3 regions of the Pantoea agglomerans genome follow, and region 2 is predicted to be linked to each of the others. Evidence: predicted binding sites of a transcription regulator. Region 2 holds the regulator's gene; each other region holds the start of a gene.
What was found. The regulator sigma-54, encoded in region 2, starts transcription at its own class of promoters, with help from an activator protein. The targets are predictions, from matches to a motif close to GTTGGCACANNTTTCGCTNT.
Positions count from the first base shown of each region.

Region 1: glnA (glutamate--ammonia ligase) is a predicted target of sigma-54. The motif match lies at 1,801-1,820, and genes of this name have one in related genera.
Region 3: glnK (P-II family nitrogen regulator) is a predicted target of sigma-54. The motif match lies at 1,893-1,912, and genes of this name have one in related genera.

Region 1 is NZ_CP083809.1:4,017,743-4,021,022, forward strand. Features, by position in the region: gene typA (ribosome-dependent GTPase TypA) at 1-1,531, opposite strand, end outside; gene glnA (glutamate--ammonia ligase) at 1,966-3,280, shown strand, end outside.
Region 2 is NZ_CP083809.1:3,599,259-3,602,538, reverse strand. Features, by position in the region: gene ptsN (PTS IIA-like nitrogen regulatory protein PtsN) at 1-228, opposite strand, end outside; gene hpf (ribosome hibernation promoting factor) at 383-670, opposite strand; gene rpoN (RNA polymerase factor sigma-54) at 692-2,125, opposite strand; gene lptB (LPS export ABC transporter ATP-binding protein) at 2,173-2,898, opposite strand; gene lptA (lipopolysaccharide ABC transporter substrate-binding protein LptA) at 2,904-3,280, opposite strand, start outside.
Region 3 is NZ_CP083809.1:3,004,588-3,007,867, forward strand. Features, by position in the region: gene tesB (acyl-CoA thioesterase II) at 1-88, shown strand, start outside; gene amtB (ammonium transporter AmtB) at 182-1,468, opposite strand; gene glnK (P-II family nitrogen regulator) at 1,502-1,840, opposite strand; gene LB453_RS17195 (SmdB family multidrug efflux ABC transporter permease/ATP-binding protein) at 2,098-3,280, opposite strand, start outside.

The sequences.
Region 1 (3,280 bases), 420 kb from region 2:
AGAGCTTGCCGCGATCCTGCAGACCGAACAGGGCGAAGGCAACCGCTTTACCCTGGCCGTTAGAGATCAGCACGCCGTTCTGACGCTGGCCCACTTCGCCCGGACGGATGTCGTCGTAGTGGCTGAAGGTGGAATAGAGCAGACCGGTACCTGAAGTCATGGTCATGAATTCGTTACGGAAGCCGATCAGACCACGGCTCGGGATAACGTAGTCAAGACGTACGCGGCCTTTGCCATCTGGATCCATGTTTTTCAGATCGCCTTTACGCTCGCCCATGGCTTGCATAACCGCGCCCTGGTTGTTCTCTTCGATATCCAGCGTAACGTTCTCGAACGGCTCTTGTTTACGGCCGTCGATTTCACGGAAGATAACTTTCGGACGAGATACCGCCAGCTCGAAGCCTTCGCGACGCATGTTTTCGATCAGCACCGACAGGTGCAGTTCGCCACGGCCCGATACGCGGAACGCGTCTGCGTCTTCGGTTTCTTCAACGCGCAGCGCAACGTTGTGCACCAGCTCTTTGTTCAGGCGCTCAAGGATCTGACGTGAGGTCACATACTTGCCTTCCTGACCGCAGAACGGCGAGGTGTTAACGTTGAAGAACATGGTCACGGTCGGTTCGTCGACGCTCAGCGCCGGCAGCGCCTCTACGTTCTGCGGGTCGCAGATGGTATCGGAGATATTCAGCTCGCCCAGACCGGTGATCGCAACGATGTCGCCCGCTTCCGCCAGGTCGGTATCGATACGCTCCAGGCCCAGGTGGCCCAGCACTTTACCGACTTTACCGTTGCGCGTTTTGCCTTCGCTGTCGATAACGGTAACCTGCTGGTTCGGCTTGATTTTGCCGCGCTTGATGCGGCCGATGCCGATCACGCCCAGATAGTTGTTGTAGTCCAGCTGCGAAATCTGCATCTGCAGCGGCGCGTCAACTTCAACCTGCGGCGGAGAAACGTGCTCAACGATCGCCTGGTACAGCGGGGTCATATCTTCAGCCATGTCGGTGTGATCCAGACCGGCGATGCCCTGCAGCGCAGACGCGTAAATAATTGGGAAATCAAGCTGCTCGTCGGTAGCGTCCAGGTTGACGAACAGGTCGAACACCTGGTCTACAACCCAGTCAGGACGCGCGCCCGGACGGTCAATCTTGTTGATAACAACAATCGGCTTCAAACCATGGGCAAAGGCTTTTTTGGTCACGAAGCGAGTTTGCGGCATAGGGCCATCCATCGCATCGACAACCAGCAGCACCGAATCAACCATGGACATGACGCGCTCTACCTCGCCACCAAAGTCGGCGTGTCCCGGGGTATCAACGATGTTGATACGGTAGTCATTCCATTTGATAGCGGTGTTTTTAGCGAGGATGGTAATTCCACGCTCTTTCTCCAAATCGTTGGAGTCCATCACACGCTCAGTCGCTTCGGTACGCGCGTCAAAGGTACCGGACTGTTGCAGCAGCTTATCAACCAGGGTGGTCTTACCATGGTCTACGTGCGCGATGATGGCGATGTTACGCAAATTTTCGATCACAACTTTGCCTCAGGCATTAGAAATAGCGCGCTATTGTACACGGATTAAGCGGGATACTGAACACGATCACACTTTTCACCTGAAGTTTATTGCAATGGCGGAAATTTGCGCTGGATGCGGTGCAGTTAATGCACTAAGTTGGGGGTTTGCACTCTTTTGGTGCTTATGAAATGCACTGAAGCACGTTTTTGGTGCAAAGTTACCAGCCTGGTGCAGCGCGCTGGCAACAAAAGGGTGCGCGCAGGCGGGATTTAGCCTTGTTAAAGAAAGTTGGCACAGAATTCGCTTTATCTCTTTCAAGCGAAAACAGCAGTTGCACGACAGTTGCAGAGCTTGCCGAGATCGGTTGGTTGGGAATGGCGGTCAGACACAGTAGGTTCAGACGACGCAGCCACTCGCCACGATGATAATGACCCTTTCCAGGAGAGTTGAGTATGTCCGCTGAACACGTTCTCTCGATGATGAACGAGCATGAAGTTAAGTTTGTTGACCTGCGTTTTACCGATACCAAAGGTAAAGAACAGCACGTTACTATCCCTGCTCACCAGGTTAACGCTGACTTCTTCGAAGAAGGCAAAATGTTTGACGGCTCCTCTATCGGCGGCTGGAAAGGCATTAACGAATCAGACATGGTGCTGATGCCGGACGCGACGACCGCCGTTCTGGATCCGTTCTTCGAAGACCCGACGCTGATCATCCGTTGTGACATCCTCGAGCCGGGCACCATGCAGGGCTACGATCGCGACCCGCGCTCCATCGCCAAACGCGCTGAAGAGTATCTGCGCGCGTCCGGCATCGCCGACACCGTGCTGTTTGGGCCAGAGCCGGAATTCTTCCTGTTCGACGACATTCGTTTCGGTTCCTCTACCTCCGGCTCGCACGTTGCTATCGACGATATCGAAGCGGCCTGGAACACCGGTAAAGAGTACGAAGGCGGCAACAAAGGCCACCGTCCGGGCCTGAAAGGCGGCTATTTCCCGGTTCCGCCGGTAGACTCCTCGCAGGACATCCGTTCTGCTATGTGTCTGACCATGGAGCAGATGGGCCTGGTGGTTGAAGCACATCACCACGAAGTCGCAACCGCTGGTCAGAACGAAGTGGCAACCCGCTTCAACACCATGACCAAGAAAGCAGACGAAATTCAGATCTACAAATATGTGGTGCACAACGTCGCGCACGCCTACGGCAAAACGGCGACCTTTATGCCGAAGCCGATGTTCGGCGATAACGGCTCTGGTATGCACTGCCACATGTCGCTCTCTAAAGGCGGCGTGAACCTGTTCGCAGGCGACAAATACGGCGGCCTGTCTGAAACCGCGCTGTTCTACATCGGCGGCATCATCAAACACGCAAAAGCAATCAACGCCCTGGCGAACCCGACCACCAACTCCTACAAGCGTCTGGTGCCGGGCTACGAAGCGCCGGTTATGCTGGCCTACTCTGCCCGTAACCGTTCTGCCTCTATCCGTATCCCGGTTGTTGCCAGCCCTAAAGCACGTCGTATCGAAGCGCGCTTCCCGGATCCGGCCGCTAACCCGTACCTGGCGTTCACCGCTCTGCTGATGGCTGGCCTGGACGGCGTGATCAATAAGATCCACCCGGGCGATGCAATGGACAAAAACCTGTACGATCTGCCGCCGGAAGAAGAAGCGGAGATTCCAAAAGTTGCCGGTTCTCTGGAAGAGGCGCTGAACGCCCTGAACGAAGACCGCGAGTTCCTGACCCGCGGCGGCGTGTTCACCGACGACG
Region 2 (3,280 bases):
TTCCAGCTTGCCGTGCGGTATCGCGATACCGCTGCCGATGCCGGTGCTGCCCATGCGTTCACGGGTCAGGATCGCTTCAAACAGCGTTTGATGCGGCAGATTAAGCTGCTTCGCTGCCAGCTCGCTGATAATTTCAAGCGCGCGCTTTTTACTCTGGCAGTGTACGCCGCTGCGCGTACAGTCCGGCGTCAGCACGGTGCTCAGTTCCAGTGTCAGATCGTTGTTCATTGTCGTTTCACTTGCGAGTTCACAGAGCCGCAGGCCTGCCGCGCTAAACAGCCGCGCGGTATCCCGTGGCGCTTGCACAGATGGCAAAACGGGGCGGTTAATCCGCCCCATCCTGGCCGCCCTGAGCGCGGCAAGCGCGCTGCAAGCGTGAAGGTTAGTGTTTTTTCAGTTTGTCTTTGTGCCGGGTTAGCTGACGGGCCAGTTTATCCACCAGTCCATCCAGCGCCGCGTACATATCTTCCGCTTCCGACGTGGCGTGCAGCTCGCCGCCGTTGACGTGTAAAGTTGCTTCCGCAACCTGAGTGACCTTTTCCACTTTCAGAACAATATAAACCTGATTGATACGATCGAAGTAGTGTTCCAGTTTGGCAAATTTCGTGGTGATGAATTCACGCAGTGGTTCGGTGATTTCAACGTTTTGCCCAGTGAGGTTCAGCTGCATAGGTCTTCCTTCTCATTTCGGTCAAACCAGCTGTTTACGCTGGTTGGAGGGCGGGATAGATAAAGACTCGCGATATTTAGCGACGGTCCGGCGCGCCACCATGATGCCCTGTTCAGATAACATGGAGGTGAGCTTACTGTCACTCAAGGGTTTAGCGGGATTCTCCGCCGAGATTAATTTTTTCACCAGCGCGCGGATCGCCGTAGAGGAGGCTTCGCCGCCGCCTTCGGTATTGACGTGGCTGGAGAAAAAATATTTGAGTTCAAAGATGCCGCGCGGGCTGTGCAGGTATTTCTGCGTGGTGACGCGAGAAATCGTGGATTCATGCATATCCACGGCCTGGGCGATATCCGCCAGCACCATCGGACGCATAAACTCTTCGCCCTGCTCGAAAAAGGCCTGCTGCTGCTCGACGATGCAGCGCGTCACTTTCAGCAGCGTGTCGTTGCGGCTTTCCAGACTCTTGATCAGCCAGCGCGCCTCCTGCAGATTGCTGCGGATAAACTGGCTGTCGCTGTCGTTACGCGCCGCGCCGCCCATTGCGGCGTAGTGCTGGTTGATGCGCAGGCGCGGCACGCTGTCGGCGTTCAGCTCCACCGTCCAGCGCTTGCCGACCTTGCGCACCAGCACATCGGGAATGACATATTCCGGCTCGCCGGTCTGCACCGACTGGCCGGGACGCGGATCCAGCGACTGGATCAGCAGCATCGCCTCTTTCAGCACATCTTCTTTAAAGCGGGTGACGCGCATCAGGCTGCGGAAATCGTGGTTAGCCAGCAGGTCGAGATGCTCGCTGACAATCAGACGCGCTTCGGCCAGCAACGGCGTGGTCGGCGCGAACTGGGAAAGCTGCACCAGCAGGCAGTCGCGCAGATCGCGCGCGCCGACGCCGACCGGATCGAAGCGCTGAATACGCTTCAGCACCGCCTCGACCTCCTCCAGCGCCAGCTCTTCATCGCCCATGCTGTCGAGGATCTCGTTAAGCGAAACGGTGAGGTATCCGGTATCGTCGATGGCGTCGACGATCGAGGTGGCGATAGCGCGATCGGTATCGGTAAACGGCGTTAAATCCACCTGCCACATCAGATAGTCCTGTAGCGACTGGGTGGTTTCGCCCTGATAGACCGGCAGCTCATCGTCCTGATAGTCGGTGCCGGTGCCGGAAGGGGTGCCTGCGGTATAGATCTCGTCCCAGGTGGCGTCGAGCGGCAGATCGTCCGGCATCTCTTTCTGTTCAAGCGCTTCGCGCGTGTCCAGCACCTCATCTTCCTGATAGTCGCGGCTGTCGACCTCTTCATGCACGTCAGCCTGTTCCAGCAGCGGATTGCTCTCCAGCGCCAGCTGCAGCTCTTGCTGAAGCTCAAGCGTAGAGAGTTGCAGCAGCCGGATTGCCTGCTGCAACTGTGGAGTCATTGCCAGCTGTTGGCTGAACCTGAGTTGCAAACCTTGCTTCATATTCAGGACGGGATTTCCTAAGCAAACATCGTATTAACGACACCTTATCAGAGTCTGAACTCTTCGCCCAAATAAACCCGTTTAACCTGCTCATCTTCAAGAATTTCATTTGGCGTGCCGTGAGCAATCAGGCGCCCCTGACTCACGATATAAGCGCGCTCGCAAACCGCCAGGGTTTCACGGACGTTGTGGTCGGTAATCAGCACGCCGAGCCCGCTGTCGCGCAGGTGCTCAATGATTTTTTTGATGTCGATAACCGAAATAGGGTCGACGCCGGCGAAGGGTTCATCCAGCAGGATAAATTTAGGATTGGCCGCCAGGGCGCGCGCAATCTCAACGCGGCGGCGCTCGCCGCCCGACAGCGCCTGACCCATGCTGTCGCGCAGGTGGCCGATATGAAACTCATCCATCAGCTCGTTAGCGCGATCCTGACGCTGCTCTTCGGTGAGATCGTCGCGGATTTGCAGCACTGCCATCAGGTTGTCATAGACGCTGAGACGGCGGAAAATCGACGCCTCCTGCGGTAAATAGCCGATGCCGCGGCGCGCGCGCGCGTGCAGCGGCAGGATGCTGATATCATCCTCATCGATCACGATGCGGCCAGCGTCGCGCGGCACGATGCCGACGACCATGTAGAAGGTGGTGGTCTTGCCCGCGCCGTTAGGGCCGAGCAGGCCGACGATCTCGCCCGATTTCACCTGCAGGCTGACATCTTCTACCACGCGACGGCCTTTATAGGCCTTCGCCAGATTTTCTGCGATTAAAGTGGCCATAGCGATCAGTTACTCTTTTTCGGGCTGTTAGCGTTTTTGTCCTGCAGCTGCGACGGCACCAGTACGGTGGTAACGCGTTTGCTCTGGCCCTGGCTGTAGGCCTGCATCTTCTGCTCTTTGACCAGATAGGTAATGCGGTCGCCTTTGATATTGCTGTCCTGCTGCTCGATATAAGCGTTGCCGGTCAGCTCGACGAAATCTTTTGCCAGCTCATAGTGCAGCTTAGCGGCGTGGCCCTGAACCGGCTTGCCGCTGTCCTGCATCTGATAGAAGGTGGCGGGATTGCCCCAGGCGTCCACGATGGTTTTGTTGCTGTCGCCGCCGGGACGCGTCACCACCACTTTATCGGCGGTGATTTTGATCGTTCCCTGGGTCACGATGA
Region 3 (3,280 bases), 590 kb from region 2:
TTTTGTGCGCGGCGAGTTCTATAACCAGCAGGGCGTGCTGGTCGCCTCAACCGTGCAGGAAGGGGTGATGCGTCAGCGCAGCGAATAAGCTGCCAGCGGCAAAGAGGCAAAAAATAAGGGGCGAATAGTCGCCCCTTTTTGCTTTTTATTTTTAGCGCACTGCTTCTCTCTGCCCGACGGCTTACTGGTTGTAAGCGTTCTCGCCGTGGCTGTTGACGTCCAGACCTTCGCGCTCCTGCTCTTCCGGCACGCGCAGACCCACAATCATATCCGCCAGCTTAAAGCCGATAAAGGCGACCACTGCTGACCAGACGATAGTCACGCCGACGCTGAACAGCTGCACCCACACCTGATGGCCCATGGTGACGCCTTCCGCATAGCCGACGCCGCCCAGCGAAGAGGAGGCAAACACGCCGGTCAGGATACAGCCAACGATGCCGCACACGCCGTGCACGCCGAAGACGTCGCACGGGTCATCCACGCGCAGCATTCTCTTCAGGGAGGTTACGCCCCACAGTCCTGCCAGACCGCCCACCAGGCCGATAATCAGCGCGCCGCCGACGCCTACATAGCCGCAGGCTGGGGTAATGGCCACCAGACCGGCGATAAAGCCCGAACAGGCACCCAGCAGCGACGGTTTGCCGCGCACCGCCCACTCGCCGAAGGTCCAGGAGAGCACGGCGCCTGCGGTAGCGACCACGGTGTTCAGGAAGGCCAGCGCAGCGATTTCGTTGGCGGCTGAGGCTGAACCGGCGTTAAAGCCAAACCAGCCGACATAGAGGATTGCCGTGCCGGTGAAAACCATCGGCAGGTTGTGCGGCTTAAACGCCTCTTTGCCGAAGCCGGCGCGTTTGCCCACCAGATAGGCACCCACCAGGCCCGCGATCGCGGCGTTGATATGCACAACGGTACCGCCGGCGAAGTCCAGCGCGCCATCCTGCGCGAGGAAGCCGCCTGCCCAGACCATGTGTGCAATCGGCAGGTAGGCCAGCGTCACCCACACGCCAACAAAAATCAGCACGGCGGAGAAGCGAATACGTTCAGCGATGGCGCCGACAATCAGCCCCACGGTGATACAGGCGAACGACGCCTGGAACGCAACGTGGATATATTGATAGAAGCTGCCCATCACCGCTTTCAGCTCGATATTTTTCAGCATTGCCCACTGGAAGCTGCCGAAGAAGGCGTTGCCTTCGCTGAAGGCCAGCGAATAGCCATACACAATCCACAGCACGCAGACCAGCGCAAAGGTCACCGCCACCTGCGTCAGCATAGAGAGCACGTTTTTGCCGCGGATTAAGCCGCCGTAAAACAGCGCGATCCCTGGAATCGTCATAAACAGCACCAGCGCGGTGCAAATCATCATAAAGGCGTTGTCGGCCTTATCCGCTACGGCCGGCGCAGCCATCGCCAGCGACGGTAACAGCGACAGGCTGATGAGGCCCAACAAGGTGAGTGCTTTATTCATTTTTTTCCATCCCATCAGATTACGTAGCCGAAATTAGAGCGCTGCTTCGTCGGTTTCACCGGTACGAATACGGATGACGCGCTGCAGCTCGGCGACAAAAATTTTGCCGTCACCGATCTTGCCGGTGTAGGCCGCTTTGCTGATCACATCCACCACTTCGTCGAGCTGGTCGTCGGCGATAGCGACGTCGATCTTGACCTTGGGCAGAAAGTTCACGCTGTATTCGGCGCCGCGATAGAGCTCTGCATGGCCTTTCTGGCGGCCGAACCCTTTGACTTCAGAGACGGTCAGCCCCTGAATGCCGATAGAGGAGAGAGCTTCGCGCACATCCTCCAGTTTGAACGGTTTGATGACCACGGTAACCAGCTTCATTGCATCCCCTCCGGGTAGTAGACAAGTGAGTCGCCTCAGACACGCAGAGACAGAAGCAAAGGCTGTGCCAGGAATGAAAAAGCGCAGGCGACGCGGCATAAATGCAGCCCGCCACGGCTTAGCATGGCGTAAGAAGCAGGCGGGAAAAGAAAAGCGAAACGGGATAGTCACGCAGCTGCACTTCTTTGGTGCTGATGGCCTCAAAGAAGTGCAGCGATAGGGAACATTCTGATAAATGCGCGCAAAAAAGGTGCAAATTACTCTACGGCGGCGACGGTTTTGCCCGACGCGAGTTCATCGCCCGCCTGCTGCAGCTGATACATCTGCCAGTAGCGCCCCTGCCGCGCCAGCAGCGCGGCGTGATCGCCCTGCTCCACAACCTGACCGCGATGCAGCACCAGAATGGTATCAGCCTCGGTAATGGTCGACAGACGATGGGCGATAACGACCAGCGTGGTGTGCTGGCGCAGCCTGCGCAGCGTCTGCTGAATCGCCTGCTCGGTGCCGGAGTCAATATTGGCGGTCGCCTCGTCGAGGATCAGAATCTGCGGCATCTCCACCAGCACGCGCGCCAGCGCCAGCAGCTGCTTCTGCCCGACCGACAGGTTATTGCCCTGCTCCCCCAGTCGCGTATGAATGCCCTCGGGCAGCGCGCGCGCCAGCGAGGCGAGCTGCACCTGCTCCAGCGCCTGCCAGACCGCCTCTTCGCTGATATCGCGGCCAAGGCGTACGTTAGCCAGCAGGCTGTCCGCCAGCACCACCGGATCCTGCTGCACCATGGCGATACCGCGGCGCAGCGTCTGATGACTGAGCTGGCCGATGGGACGATCGTCCAGCCATATTTCGCCGCGCGTCGCCGGGTAGTAGCCCATCAGCAAACTGGCCAGCGTGCTTTTGCCGCTGCCGGTGTGGCCGACCAGCGCCACAAAACTGCGCGCTGGCACCTCCAGGTTGATATCGCTCAGCACGTCGCGATCGGCGCGATAGGCGAAGCTCAGCTGACGCAGCGAGATGCGTCCCGACGCCAGCGGGCTATCGTCGCTGCCGTAGCGCTGCTGCGTCGCATCCATCAGCTCGAAAATACGTTCCCCCGACACCACCGCCTGCTGCAGCATCGACTGCTGCGTCGTGAGTTCGATCAGCGGTTCATTGAGGCGGCCAAGATAGGTGATAAACGCATAGAGCACGCCGACTTCAAAAACGCCCGGCGAGGTGAAGCTGAACAGCATCAGCAGCCCGCAGAGGATCATCGCCGAAAAGAGGCTGAGCAGCGGACGCAGCAGAAAACCGTCGAGCCGTAGCGTCTGCATGCGCGCCAGATAGTGCGAACGGCTGGCCTGGCTCATACGCTCGCCGAAGCGCGCCTGCTGCCGAAACTGCTGGATCACGCTCATGCCGTTGATCACTTCGTTAAAGCCGTTGTTGATATCCGCCAGATAG